DNA from 2 places in the Paenibacillus sp. IHB B 3415 genome. Region 2 is predicted to be linked to the other one. Evidence: riboswitches for the same ligand, from Rfam matches in the RefSeq annotation. Region 2 holds a riboswitch; the other holds the start of a gene.
The links. A riboswitch is a leader RNA that binds a small molecule or an ion and turns the genes downstream of it on or off. The one in region 2 is predicted to bind cyclic di-GMP.
Positions count from the first base shown of each region.

Region 1 (7,684 bases), on a different contig from region 2:
GATCGTCTGGCAGGACCGCCGGACTGCGGAGCAGTGTGAGGCGCTTAAGGCACAGGGAATGGCCGGAGAGATCGCTGAGAAGACGGGTCTTGTCATCGATGCGTATTTCTCGGCAACGAAGCTGGCCTGGATTCTGGACCATGTGCCGGGGGCCAGAGAGCGGGCGGACCGGGGGGAGCTGCTGGCCGGAACCATAGACAGCTGGCTGATCTGGAAGCTTACAGGAGGCGCTGTGCATGCTACGGATGTTACCAATGCTTCACGTACCATGCTCTACAATTTGCATGAGCGTAAATGGGATGACGGCCTAATCGAAGCGCTGCGCATTCCGCCCTCGATTCTGCCTGAAGTGAGGATGTCAGGCGGGGACTTCGGAGCTGCAGACAAGCAGTGGTTCGGTGTAGACATCCCCATCCGTTCTGTGCTTGGGGACCAGCAGGCGGCATTGTTCGGTCATACCTGCCTGGAGGCAGGCAGCGCCAAGAACACCTACGGCACAGGCTGTTTCATTCTGATGAACACAGGCACTGAGGCAGTGACTTCGAGTCATGGCCTGTTGACCACGGTAGCCTGGGGCATGGGAGACGAACTCTATTATGCCCTTGAGGGCAGTGTGTTCGTGGCTGGAGCAGCGGTACAATGGCTGCAGGAGGGCTTGGGGCTGATCGTAGCTCCGGCCGACTCGGAAGAGAAGGCGAGTGAGGTGGAGGACAGTGAGGGGGTTGTGGTCGTGCCGGCCTTTACCGGCCTTGGTGCACCCTACTGGGATATGTATGCCAGGGGTGCCGTGTTCGGACTGACCCGGGGAACGACTGCCGGACATCTGGTCCGCGCAACGCTGGAGTCGCTGGCCTTTCAATCCCGCGATGTCATCGGGGCGATGGAAAAAGACGCAGGCATGCCGCTCAGCGGACTGAGAGTGGATGGAGGCGCCGTGCGTAATAATCTGCTGATGCAGTTCCAGGCGGACATTCTTGGGAGCGACGTAACCCGCACAACGTATGCGGAGACCACAGCGCTCGGCGCTGCGCTGCTGGCAGGACTCACCTCCGGCATATGGACCCGGGAGCAGCTGGAGAGCTTCAATAAGGCCGAGAAGGTATTCTCGCCGCAGATGGAGACGGAAGAGCGTGAGCGCCGTTACAACGCCTGGCAGGACGCGGTGTCCCGGACAATGGGCTGGGAGAAGCATGAAGGACAGAGGTAAGGAGAACAGCTGTTGATATGACAGGCTGCGCTTACCGAATGAATCGGATAAATTCACCTCAGGCAGGATGAACGCTGCAGGTTCTGTCTGGGGAGAGTCGAGCCCTGATGTATACATAAAGAAACAGCCCGCTGGCAGGAGTTCTGCTGCGGGCTGTTTGGATATTAACAAGAAACTATAAGTTCAACAGCTAAGATTAATACTCCATTACAAAAGCGACGTTCTGCCATCCGGCGCCTACTGTCCAGAACAGGACCTTATCTCCGCGTTCCAGCTGTCCGGTAGTCACTGCTTTGTGCAGGGCGATAAACGGGCTGCTGGTGGAGGTGTAGCCGAATTCATCCCCGATGTAGACGGCTGCATCAGCGTCAATTCCGGTTTTGCCGGAAACGGCCTTGATGTTCGGAAGTGACAACTGCGAGAAGCAGGCGGCCTTGATGGATTCAGGTGCGATTCCGTTATTGCTGAGCAGGGTGTTGATCGATTCTGAAGCAGCATCCACACAGATGGAATCATCGAACGGGATGAACTTCACATTGAATTCTCCGGCAGCCACACCTGTACGTCCGAGATTAGCTAAACCTTCCGCCGGGAACAGCGAGTTGCCGTAGACGCAGGTATCGGTCTGATAGATCGAATCGATGAAGCCTACCGAATTCTCGTCACGCTCCAGAATGAGCGCGGCAGCTGCATCGCCGAAGTTGGCGTAATATACCGGGTCATTCTTGTTCGCATGCGGGGCAACGTAGTCAGAACCGATGACAAGTGCACGGCGGATTCTCGGGTTCGCCATCATTTGACGGCTGACCTGTTCAACCGAAGCGGTCATTCCTGCACAGTTGGCATTACTGTCGATACAGATCGTATGCGATGCACCATTAATCAGGCGGTGAATCATCAATGAGTTCGTTGGGAAAATATATTCAGGAGTCTGGCTTGCATAAGCGATCAGGTCAATGTCTGCGCCGGTCAGGCCGGTCTTGTCCAGTACATTGCTTGCGGCTTCAAAAGCCATCGTCAGGGAGTTCTCATCCTTGCTGTCGATACTGTAGCGGTTTTCACGGCCAAGAGCAGCCAGCAGGCCACGGATATCAATTCCCTTCTCATCGAAGTGCTGAATGAAAAAGTCATTGCCGATGCTTTTGCTTGGATGATAGATATCAATGTCCTTAATGCGAATCCCTGCCATAGTAAACCTCCTAAAAGTTTTGTAGCCCGTAAGCATACACTTAGTTTCGTGAGCGAATCTTGCGTTTCAAACCGCTAATAATGGTTTAAAAATAAGTTAACTTAAGCTTGTACCGTGGATGTGATTTCCAGGTTTTCGAGTCCTGCTTTGCGGCCCAGACGCGCCAGCTGCATTTTGAGAATAGGGTTATTCTCAAGGGTAAGGCTCACTTTTTGGAAACCGTCTGCCTTGAACATGATGAAGCAGCCTTCGAGCAACGGCACAACATCAGGAGCGGTTACATTAAGCTTGCGGCAATCGATATCCAGTGCATATTCGGACGGGTTGATCGGATTGATGGTCTGCTGATAGGCTTGTATCGATTTAAGACCGTCCTCGTTCGAGAAGGTTCCTTCCAGATCGATGTTAATTACTTTCTTCGCAGTGTCCGTCTTCAAAATAAATTGTCCCATGTTCATCTCTCCCATAATTTTAATTGCATGATTATTCAGAGTGACCTGATGATTCATCATGTTAATATCCCGAAAAACTACGTTCCTACGACTAAATTCGACAAAGTAAACTTGGTTTTGGGATATTTTGCCTTCATTATAACCAGAACTTTCTTAAATACGCAATACAAAAGTCGAATGATGTAATATTATGCTATTAATTAACGAATTTCTTCCAGCGTCTCCAGCAGAACATTGAACGCCGAGATTACTCTGGGTGCGCCGATACAAGGTGTCAGGTGTAGCAGGATACCTTTGATTTGATCTACGGTCATCCCCACGCGGAGCGCCATTACATAGTGAACACCCAACTGCTCAAATTGTCCCATGGTGATCAAAGAAGAGATGACAGCAATTTCTTTCCAGTCAGAACCGATGGTGGTCCGCTGAAAAATATCACCGTATGCATTGCCCATGATATACTCGGCTAATTCGGGAAAATGCTCTTTAATAGGAGCTAGGGCTTTGGCCCCATAGTCCCCGGAAAGATTGGTGAAATGATCCAGTCCGCTGTCTACGTTCATATTCACTTGTTTGCCTCCTGATAGTAAGTTAGAGAATCTGTAAGATACAGCCTAGTTGAGATCCAGTGTACGGTGGGCCGTAGGAGGCACTTCGTCACGGTCGGTCAACAGCTCAATAACGGCTACGCGGTTAAGTTCAACTGCTTGGCTGATTGCAGACGCAAACTCCTCTTGCGTCTCCGCGCGGAAGCCGGTGGCTCCCAGGGACTCAGCAAACTTCACTGCATCCAGAGGGACTTCGAAAAGCGTTCCATCGATACGGCCGGTTGTTTTTTCCATACCCTTAAGTGCCATATCCAGCTGCATATTGTTCACAACAATGAAAATAACCGGGATATTCTTGCAAACCGCTGTGTTAATTTCAGTTCCGAGCATCATGAAACAGCCGTCACCGGTAATGCAGAAGACCGTCTCTTCCGGCGAAGCAGCCTTGGCACCGATGGCCATGCCGATTGAATTCCCCATGCAGGCGAAGTAGGCATCAAATACAAAGCTCCCCGGTTTCTTCACGTTGAACCATTTGACCGCATTGAAGCCGTGGCTGCCGTCATCAACAAACACGCTGCTGTTGTATGGAATCAAATCGCTCATCGTGCTCATTACCGAAGCCAGCGAGAGCTTGGACAGCACAGGCAGTTCTTCAGTATAGTGATTGGAGATCTCTATTTCACGTCTGGTTATGGTGGACGGATCAATCTTGCTGAGATACAGCTCCAAGTTGTCACGCAAATCGCCGCCGACGGAAAGGGTACGGGAAGTCAATATTTTACCGACAAAGGTTGGATCCACATCAAACTGGATCAGCTGTTCCGGATGATTCTCCCTCTTAAGATTGCATATGGTCATATCGCTCAGACGCGAACCAAGCACGATAAACAGATCACTGTTGTTCAACATCTCATCCCCGTGCGTACATCCGCCAACGCCCACAGGACCGTGATAGAGCGGGTGATCCGCAGCAATGGCTCCTTTACCACCGGGAGAGGTTACTACAGGTATGTTGAAGGTCTCGGCCAATTGAACCAGTTCCTTGTGCGCACCGGAGCGGTTAACCCCTTTACCCGCAATGATCAGAGGTCTGCTGGAAGCATTGATCGCTGAAATGACCCGTTCGTAGTTGGCGTAGCTGACGAGCCTTTCCCGCTGCGGAAGGACAATCCGGCATTCTTCAAGGCGCTCGGTCTGAACATCAAACGGAATACATAAATGAACAGGTCCTTTCTTGTCACCAAGGGCGATAGACAGGGCATGATTGAAAATCGTACCGAAATGGTCGCCGCGTTCAACTAGCTTGCTGAAAAGAGTGGCCGGTCTGAACATGTCCGCCAAATCGGCGAGATAGGATGTGGAATCCTGACACTGGGGAATCCCCAGCTCTTTAATGGATTGATGACCGGTAATGAAGAGCACCGGGAGATTGTTGGCTTTGGCGTGTGCTGCTGCGGTTAGCAGGTTCGTTCCGCCTGGACCGGAGGTGCCGAAGGCTACCCCGAGACTGCCTGTTTTCAGTGCATAGCCGCCTGCTGCGAAGCCGGAGCTGGACTCATGCCGGCCGGGAATAAACTCAATGCCACAGTCAACAAGTTTGAGAGCTATAGGACAAATGGACTTGCCAATAATACCAAAAGAATGTGTTACCCCAAGATCGCGTAATGCTTCCGCCATATAATCTGCAACTGTCTTCAGAACATCCACCCCACAAGTTGTTTTTTGATTGTATGCTAGCAATAGAAAACCTGTACTCGAAATAGGAGCACAGGCCTGTTGCACGAATCACTATTACTGAACGCGGATTCCCGGACGTTCATAGTTTTTCAGCAACCTGGCTGTCATGATCTCACCGGATAAGTGAGACTGTAGATCCATGGCTTTGCGTCATTCCCTTTCGGTGAATTTTGCCTCATATGTTGTTATCAATACAGCGAAGGATAATTTTCCTTTACAATATATTCCTCGCTCGCCTTTTGTCAATAAGCCCTTTGCAGCAAAACGCGAAATTTGGCGAATATTCAGATGTAATAGGAGATGAAATATTAGATATTCAAACTTTTGAAAATGGATGCGTCTGGAAGACCAAAGTCTTATAATGCAAATGCAGAAAAAGAGCAGAATTTAATCAGCATAAGCCATAAGCCTCATAACATTAGAGGAACCTCATGAAACCATTCATATGTATTAGAATTATAGGCTGGGAGAACCCGGGAATAGGTCTTAAGAAATGGGTAATTGAAATTTAAAATAATGTTAGTTTATTAGTAATAAAGAATTAGCAGTAAAGAAGTGCAAAGGCGTTTTTTTAGGGTTATGCACTATTTTAACACTTTGTGAATATTACATTACAATCTTCTTTTTTCATGCCAAAAAGAGACCATTCCCGCAGACTGCTCTGCGGAAAAGGTCTCTTTGGGCTGCTGCTAGAATTTGAAAATATGGATTGTTTTTTGCAGCTGGAAGACAGATTGTGTCATTTTCTCGGTCTCTTCCGCTACGGACTGCAGGGCATGAATTTGTTCGTTCATCGCTGCGGATACCTCCTCGGTACCTGCTGCCGTCTCCTGGGTAATAGCCGAGATATTCTCGATCGCCCCGGAGATCTTGAGCGCACTCTCCAGCATCAGATCACTCTCTGCGGAGAAGGAGGAGATCTGCTCGGTTATGTATTGGACACTATGTACGATCTGCGCGAAAATATGTGCGGTTTCCGTAATCATCTCGTTCTGCACCTGAACAACCTCTTCATTAATAGCGATGTTATCGATAGCCTGCTTGATATCGGCCTCGATGCTGCGGACCAGCCCGAATACTTCCTTGGTGGAGGCGGTTGATTCTTCGGCAAGCTTGCGCACCTCCTGGGCTACAACTGCGAAACCGCGTCCGTGCTCGCCTGCGCGTGCAGCTTCAATCGAGGCGTTAAGCGACAAAAGATTGGTCTGTTCGGCAATTTCCGTGATGGTCTTGGTAATCATGGTAATTCCGCGGGCATTCTGTGAGAGCGCTTCGATCGTATCTGCTACTTTTTGTGTAGCCTGGATATTCTTCCGCATGCCTTCGGCTTGAGTGTCCACGGACTGGCGTCCCTTTTCAACCAGCTCCAGCGTATGGGTAGAGCGTTTATTCATTTCCTTGGTAGAGTTCGTATAATTGGAGACTTTGGTTTCGATATCTTTGATCGATTCCGTCATGTCGGCAATATCCACCGAGATTTCATTCGCACCCAGGGCAAGTTCGTTGGAAGAGGAGGCTACTTGTGCCATTACGATCTTCAGGTTCTGGTTCTTGTCCTCAATACCCCGGCTGGCATCCATAACCTGGCGGGTAAGCTGTGAAACGTCGGTTAAGATCTTCTTCAATTTATCGATCATAGTGTTGAAGGAGCGGCTGATGTCGCCCATTGATCCGTTCTCGTCTGCACGGCTGGTGAAGTCGCCTTTGGCGATCGTATGCGTCACATTGGAGATATCCTCAAATGAAGATGTAAGCGTTCTCTCAATGAAGCGCGCAAGCGGGTAGGTCAGTGCAGCCAATACCGCAATTAGAATAATACCGATAATCACCTTTCCCATTGCAATGAGCGTAATTAACACAGGGACAGCGAATAAAGCGGCAACCAGGTAACATCCGGCAACGATTCTTTGTTTTAACGGCAGCTTGTTCATCCAGTCCATAGACTATAGTTCCCCCTAGAAATAAATATTGTGCATTGTAATATTATAGGGGATTAAAGCGTAATCGGTCTATTGTAAGAACTGACATAAAACTTCTTTCCGGGCTGCTCCAAAAAAGTATGTTTACACATTGTCTTCATATAATGCAGCCGCTTCCCGCAGAGTGGCGGCAACATTGTCTGCAAGCTCCGCCGGAGCGGTAACTCTAATGCCCGGGCTTAGGGATAAGATGATCCGGCAGGCAGACTCCGGCGTATTGAATTCGGCTTCGACTGAGTGCCAGCCGGGTGAGGCTGAATGCTCCTGGAATAGTACGGAAACATAACGTTCTTGTTTAAGATCCTTCATTATATTGTCCTTCACGAGCAGCTTGGCAGGATAGCGGGGCAATGCAGATTTGAATGCCATGGTAGAAGCTTCCCAGTATTGCGCCAGATTGAAATCTTGAGGTCTGCTAAAATATTCATCCGTGACTTCAGCACTACTTATTCTGGATACCCGGTAGGTCCGCATTTCACCGCCTGTTTCGGCCACGGTATACCAGACACCACGTTTAGCTACGAGTCCAAAGGGTGAAATCAGCCGCTCTGATCTCTCCTCCCCGCGCA
Region 1 is NZ_JUEI01000041.1:52,739-60,422, forward strand. Features, by position in the region: gene glpK (glycerol kinase GlpK) at 1-1,207, shown strand, start outside; gene QW71_RS18560 (3-oxoacyl-[acyl-carrier-protein] synthase III C-terminal domain-containing protein) at 1,404-2,396, opposite strand; gene QW71_RS18565 (hypothetical protein) at 2,498-2,848, opposite strand; gene QW71_RS18570 (carboxymuconolactone decarboxylase family protein) at 3,049-3,411, opposite strand; gene QW71_RS18575 (thiamine pyrophosphate-binding protein) at 3,463-5,076, opposite strand; cyclic di-GMP riboswitch class I at 5,225-5,321, opposite strand; gene QW71_RS18580 (methyl-accepting chemotaxis protein) at 5,826-7,076, opposite strand; gene QW71_RS18585 (YafY family protein) at 7,200-7,684, opposite strand, start outside.
Region 1: it holds a riboswitch for cyclic di-GMP, as region 2 does, so the genes downstream of both, QW71_RS18575 (thiamine pyrophosphate-binding protein) here and QW71_RS24030 (flagellar assembly protein A) in region 2, are expected to answer to the same signal.

Region 2 (7,684 bases):
GGATCAGGAAGGAGGCTCCGATAATTACATCCGGGCTGACAATCAGCACATTATTCAGCGAGAGCAGCGTATTCTTGGCCCGGCGGCTGCGGACATGCTGAATCGCCAGTGCTCCGATGATCGCAATCAGCGTTGCAATCGCCGAGGACAGCAGCGCAATGACCAGTGTGTTAATCATAATAATCATCAGCCGGGTATCGGCCACGACTTCGCGGTAATAATCCAGCGTGAAGCCCTCGAATTCATGCATGGTTCCGCCGCTGTTGAACGAGTAGTACATCAGATAGAAAATCGGCGCGTACAGAACCAGGAAGACCAGCACCAGATAGATATTCGCGATCCCGTTTTTATTTTTGATTTTGTTTCTATTCTTGCTCTTCACGCGCGTCCTCCTTTCCGCGAGCTGCCCGTAAGAATCATGAACAGCGCCATAATGGCGATCAGGAATACCGCAACCGTGGAGCCCATGCCCCAATCCTGTGTGACCAGGAAATGCTGCTCAATGGCGGTGCCGAGTGTAATCACCCGGTTGCCGGCAATCAGACGCGTAATCATAAACAGCGACAGCGCGGGAATGAATACCGCCATGCAGCCGGAGCGGACCCCGGAGATCGTGAGCGGGAATACAACCCGCCGGAACGTCGTCCAGCCGGAGGCGCCCAAATCACGCGCAGCATCCACCAGCGACAGATTCATCTCATCCAGTGCACTGAAGATCGGCAGAATCATGAATGGAATGAAAATATAGACGGACACAAACACAAAGCTGAAGCCGGTGAATAGGATCTGCTGCTCCCCGAGCCCCACCAGATCAAAGAAATTGTTGACCGGGCCGAAGGTGCCGAAGATACCGATGAAGGCATACGTCTTCAGCAGCAGATTGATCCATGTCGGCAGAATAATCAGCAGCAGCCACAGCTGCTTGTGCTTCGTGCGCGTCAGCAGATAAGCAGCCGGATATGCCACCAAGAGCGAGAACAGTGTGATCAGAAAAGCATACCAGAAGGAATTCAGCATCATTCTCATATATACCGGTGTGAAGAAATTGACGTAGTTATCCAGCGTCAGCTTCCCGTCCAGATCGAACAGGGAGTAATAGATAACCAGCAGCACCGGCGCAATGACAAACAGCGCGATCCACAGGTAATACGGGATGAGATAATACGACTTGCCCTTACTCTTCATGGCTCTCCACCTCGCCGTAAGCCTCCAGACGTTTGTCGAACTCTTCCTCCGTTTCACCGAAACGCATAACATGGATCGCTTCCGGATCAAAATACAGCCCGATTTCGCTGCCGACCTCCGCCTTGCGGGTGGAATGGACCAGCCATTCGTGACCCGAGCCGTCATAGCAGCTGATCTCATAATGCACTCCCCGGAACAGCTGGGAATCTACGCGCACTTTGAGCTTGCCCGCTTCAACGGTGGCAATCTCCAGATCCTCAGGACGGATCACAATTTCCACAGATTCATTCGGCTTCAGACCGGCATCGACGCACTCGAACCGGTGGCCGTTAAACTCAACCACATAGTCCTCAATCATTACGCCCGGTACAATATTCGACTCGCCGATGAAATCCGCCACGAACCGGTTGATCGGTTCATCATAGATATCATTAGGCGTACCGCTCTGCTCAATCTTTCCGCCGTTCATGACGAAGATCCAGTCGGACATTGCCAGCGCTTCTTCCTGGTCATGGGTAACGAAAATGAAGGTGATGCCCAGCCGCTGCTGCATTTCCCGCAGAATATACTGCATCTCCGTGCGCAGCTTAAGGTCCAGTGCCGATAACGGCTCGTCCAGCAGCAGAACCTGCGGCTCGTTGACAATCGCGCGTGCAATTGCGACCCGCTGTCTTTGTCCTCCGGACATTTCATTAATGGCCCGCTGGTCATAGCCGACCAGGTTGACGAAGCGCAGCGCTTCCTGCACCTTTTGATTAATAACATCCTTCTTAAGCTTCTTAATCCGCAGTCCGAAAGCCACATTCTCGAATACGTTCAGGTGCGGAAACAGCGCATAGTCCTGGAATACCGTATTGACCTGCCGCTCGTTGGCGGGAATGTGGTTGATGATTTTACCGTTCAGATAAATAGAACCTTCAGTCGGCTCGGCGAAGCCGGCGATGAGTCGCAGAATGGTCGTTTTCCCGCAGCCCGAGGGGCCCAGCAGAGTATAGAATTTACCGCGTTCAATTTCGAAGCTCACGCCTTTTAATACAGCCTCTTCGTCGTCATATTGCTTAATAACCTGATCAAATGAAATAATAGTGCCTTCCGGGGTAGCTATAGCTAACAACCTCCCTTAACTTATGTAGTACAACCTATTTTACCCGCTTCTTGCGGGAGACAATCCAGAAACAGCATGCTCAGCGCGGATAAGCGACAATTCCTCCCCATGTCGGGCAGACTTCAATATATATAGCATATAGGAATAATCCTATATATGCGATAGCTTACATTATTAAATGCATTGCAGAAACTTAACAAGTTCGTAAAAAATGGACCCGGCGGGGCCTGTTTTGAGGTGCTATAATGAAAACGGCTGAAAAACATAAAATTTTTCTTACATTTGCGAAAGAAGATGACTACCATGAACGAGGGGTTACAAGACCGCCTTGAGAAGTTCGGATTATCCCTTTATATGATACGTGTTACCCTTGCTGCATCACTATCCTGGCTCGCGGTACACAGCCTGTATGGCGACCGTTATCTGTACTTTGCGCCGCTGGCGGCGATTCTTATCACCCAGAGCAGCGTCAAAGCCTCCCTCGAAAAAGGGGTGTACCGGCTGCTCGGTATTGTGCTAGGCGGAATCGCCAGTCTGGTTGTGGGCCGCTTCTTCGATGTTGGTGCGCTCTCGATCCTGCTGATGCTGCTGCTCGGCATAGGCGTAGCCACCGCCTGCCGGATTAATATCCAGGCCGTTTCACAGGTTGGCGTCACTTCCGTCCTGGCGCTCACCTTCTATCATGATGGGTACATCGTCTGGAGAGTCGCCGAAACCTTAATCGGTGTACTGATTGCCTTAATCATAAATATGATTATCGTTCCGCCCAAGGGGTTCGTCAAGGTCAAAGACTTGGCACTGAGGGGCAGCCTGACACTGTCCGATGCCTTAACCGGCCTGACGTCCGGCGGACGGGATGCTACGCAGGCGCTGACCGCGCTTAAGCTTTCCGGTGAACTGCTGGGCAAGAGCAAGCAGCTGCAGAAGGAGCTTCACTTCACGCTCTCCCATTACCAGTGCCGCAAAGAGCTCGGTACGCTGTCACAGGCAACCTCCCATCTCAGCAGGGTGCATTCCTACGTCAAAGGAATTTCCGAAGAGCTCTCGCTGCTCCCTGCCCATTATGCCGCAGCCGACTGGATGACAGAGGTCGTGACGGCAACTGCAGACTGCATTGCCTTATATGGAACCCGGACGCTGTCGGATGCGGAATGCGGGCGTTCGCTCCCCGAGAGCCTGCGCCGCGCCCGTGATGTGCAGCTGGCCTGGTTCTCTGAGCTGCAGGGCCAATGCCCGCTCGCCGCATTCCGTGATCTTGGCGCGGTGTTCTCGCATCTGAACCGGATTCTTGAAGAGATCGAACGTGCCGATTATGCGGCAATCTCAGCCGCAGCACAGCCCGCCAAGGCTGCACCGGCGCGCGCTATACGATTCATACAAAAGGGACTCTCCCATAAGCTATAAGCTTGGGAGCGTCCCTTTTTTTCTGTGCGGTTAAGCCTATTCAGCTTTAGAATACATCCTCATGATCTGTTCCCGTAATAACACTATGCCAAGTGCTGATCTCCTGCTCGAACTGCTCCGCCTTCTCACTGTACCGGGCCAGCGTGTCAATGCCCAGCGGCAAATGTACCGGAGGATGGTCACTGCCTGCCTACATTCCAGCAGATAACCGTTATCCGGCTGGCCCGATTTCTCATATTCAACGGCGATGGACTTGGGCAGCAGCACCATTTGATTCTCCTGCACCACATGCACAAGCCCCGCATAACGGATCGTATAATTCCCTTTCGGCACGAACAGCAGCATATGATGCTCCAGGAATAAAGTGCCCTGTGAGCTCTGACTATGGGCACAGGATTCAATGACCGACAAGTCATTGAATTTCAATTCACTTCCACTCTGCCCTCTCGGTTCAACTGGAATTTACACGCATTGATTTTTAGCGGATTATTGGCAGTCATAGGGCTGAAACATATCATTGTTTGTACAATAATTCAATTAGCAGCACGGGTTGAGCAACAACGGCTTTGTCAGAAGGGGTCCTCCCATAAGCTGTAAGCGCTGGGAAACCAGTTTTTCAGGCAACTTAGAGCTGCACATTTTAAGATTATTGATAAATTGGCAGAATACAGTTGAAAAATAGCTCCTTAAGTACTAGAATTAAGCTTGTTTGCAGAAGTTCCTGCAGCGCAGGAACCAGTTATGACCTTTTTTGTCGATTACAGTCGATTGAAATCGCCTCATGCTGAGTGTATATCATTGATCTATTTCTAAAGGCAAACTTCCTGAAAGGGTAGGACGCAAAGCAATGGGCCTAAGAATGCAGAGACTCCGCGTTTATGGTCGCCAGGCTGCCAATAGAGACCACGTAAGCCATCAGTCACCGGGTGATCCCTCAGGCTTTATGATGCTCTTTTCTGTACGAATGCCATTGATTATACGAAAAAGCGAGGTTAAGCTAATGCCGCAGCAATTCATCGAACCAACCCGATATGATTTCGTGGAATCCTTGATGCTTGAACGTACCGGATTCCTGGATTCTTTCTCTGTGGAGGGCCAGACTTCCGGCGGGATGAATGGAGATAAGGATGGAATCATCCTTGTGCAGAATAATCAGATCTTCATTACTCCCCCGCTCTCTGGCGGCAAGCCCGCCCGGATCTCTGCTGTTCATCCTGTAGTGCTGAAGATCAACTGGAAGACCGTTACAGAGCCTATTGAGGTTACCTCAGCGGATCATATTACCTGGGAAATTTGCGAGAAGCCACAGTATCAGATTACAGTTTCACCTGACAAGCTCAAAGTGCATTTCACCTTGTACCGTGCAGAGAAGTACGCCTGGAATCTGGTCAATTGTCCGGCTTCCTTCGAAGCCGCAGTCCGGGCCGAGCCTAACCGGGCGATGCTGCTGTCCACGCTCACCATAGAACAGATTCTCTCTTCGCTGGATAACCGCTCCATTCTGCGGAATCTGAATATCCCGGCCCTATACGCCGAACTGAACAACCCTACATATCTCCCTGTCTGTATCGCAGAAGGGAGAGCCCCGCTGCCCGGCAAGAAATCAAGGCTGCAGCTATCCCTACCGGAGCATACGCTCACAGGCAATGGAATGCTCCGGGAGGGGCGAACTGCGGAAGCTGCAGATTCCTTAGATTATCTCCGGTTTCCGGGAGCCCCCTTCGCCAGAGAGGGAGAGGTCTTTGCCCGCAAGTTGCCGCCCGAAGAGGGATTTCCCGGATTTGACGTAGAAGGAGGCATCTTGCCTCCACCTCCACCGCAGGATATTTATTTCGCAGCCGGAGACAATGCACGGCTGCTTCCAAACGGGGAGATCGCGGCTCTGCGTACGGGCAGACCCCGCATCTGCGGAGACTCCGGCAGCGTCACAACCTGCGATTTCCCGGCCCTATGCCTCATCACCAAGGAAATGGCGGCAACGGCCCGTGAGATTATGTTTGCAGGTGACATCGTTGTACCCTCAGATATTGAAGGCCCTATGTGTATTGAGGCGTTAGGGAATGTGTATGTCTACGGCAACGTCTGCCAATCTACAATTACGGCTACCGGCAGTATCTATATAAGCGGTCAAGTAACCGGCTGCAGCCTGCACACCGGACTTGCCGGGGTACACCAGCACCGCCTGCACCGCTTCTCCAGTCTGCTGCTGACTGAAGTTGGCGGACTGCGGGAAGCCGCCCGGCTGCTGGCCAAGAATGTAGAATCCCGCCAGCAATCCGTGAAATACGGTCTGGTGGTTATGCTGCTGCTGGAGGATAAGTACAGCCATATAGAGTGTCTGATCAGCGATCTTAAATCCGCACTGCTGTGCATGGAAGGGGCTTCCCAGCCCGGTACGGATCAGCTCAAGCAGATGCTGGAGGTTTTTACCCATCCGGGGCAGTTCACCGAGTTTATCACTGACAGTGTTCTGAACAGCTTCTCCCGGCTGCTGCGTAATCTGTGTGAAGACATTGAACTGCTCCAGGAGGAGCATGTCCTCATTAATATCGCCCGTTCCCATAACAGTATCCTGGAGTCCGGCGGAGAACTGATCCTGCGGGACGCGGACGCAGAAACGGTCTAAGCCTGCTGTAATGTAACCCCTGACAAGTAAAAACGGCTGCCCCTCTTCTGAGGGAGCAGCTGCCCCTCTTCTGAGGGAGCAGCCGTTGTTTATTCCTTGCCCAGACCGGGTACCGGGGTCTGCAGGACACTCCCGGCATTCCGGCCCAGCCTGACATTCACCAGAATAATGCTGCTTACAATCAGCAGCATACCGATGACCAGATTCACCGTAATCTGTTCATGCAATAAGACTACACTGGAGCCGATGGAAATCAGCGGAATCAGAAAGGTGAACGAGCCTACCTTGCCGGCCTCTCCTTCATTGATCAGCTTGAAGTATACCATCCAGCCCAGCGCAATCACGAAGACCGCGATGAACAGTGTATTTAATATAAAAGTACTACTCCAGGTAATATCCGCCCAGCTCTCTGAAGCTGAGCCGGCCGCCAGCAGGATCACCCCGCCGATCATAATCTGCATCGCGGTCATCCACAGCATATCTACTCTGGCTGCGTTACGTTTGGTGTAGACCGTAGCCAGCGCCCAGCTGAGTGCACTGGCCAAGGCCAGCAGGACGCCTATAGGCGAGATACTTCCGGTTAATCCCCCAAGGCTTAACGAGGCTACCCCGAGGAAGCCGATTACGAGGCCGGCGATTTTAAGCCCGTACATCCGCTCGCCCAGCCAGATCCAGGCAAAGATTCCGAGCAGCACCGGCTGCAGGAATACAATGGCCGAGAAGAGGCCGGACGGTACATACTGCAGGCCAATCGTCTGGAAGCCATAGTAGAAGACGATACTGAGGAAGGCTGACACCAGATAGACGGGCCAGAGCTGCCGCAAATTCAGCTGCTTCCGCTTCGGCAGAGCCGCGATGATTAGTATAATACCGGCAATGACCGTTCGGATTCCGGCGAACAGCAAGGGCGGGGCATACGTTAAGGCAATTTTGGAGAGCGGCCAGTTGATGCCCCAGACAATAACCAGGAACACTAATAAGCCAATAGTTTGCTTCCGCTTCTGCATGAGTTCACCTCTTGTTCTGATTTCTTCCCAAATGATACAATAGATCCAGTCATAATTGAAATGAATTATTATCATGAGGGGCATACCAGATTAGATATGAATAACACTCAAATTCGCCTATTTGTCTTAATCGCTGAAAGCCGCAGCTTCACCAAGGCGGGTCTTGAGCTGAATATGACCCAGCCCGCAGTCAGCCGGGCCATCTCCGCACTCGAAGCCGAGCTGGACGTGAAGCTGCTGCTGCGCGACCGGCGCAGCGGATTGATGCTGACGGATATCGGCAAGCGGATTCTGGTTATCTGCCGCGGAATCCTCAGCGGCCTCGATAAGATTGATCAGGAGATTGCCGCCGAGAAA
Region 2 is NZ_JUEI01000059.1:88,916-96,599, reverse strand. Features, by position in the region: gene QW71_RS24055 (ABC transporter permease) at 1-358, opposite strand, end outside; gene QW71_RS24050 (ABC transporter permease) at 379-1,185, opposite strand; gene QW71_RS24045 (ABC transporter ATP-binding protein) at 1,175-2,299, opposite strand; gene QW71_RS24040 (aromatic acid exporter family protein) at 2,594-3,694, shown strand; gene QW71_RS24035 (hypothetical protein) at 3,731-4,120, opposite strand; cyclic di-GMP riboswitch class I at 4,499-4,592, shown strand; gene QW71_RS24030 (flagellar assembly protein A) at 4,695-6,320, shown strand; gene QW71_RS24025 (DMT family transporter) at 6,410-7,327, opposite strand; gene QW71_RS24020 (LysR family transcriptional regulator) at 7,424-7,684, shown strand, end outside.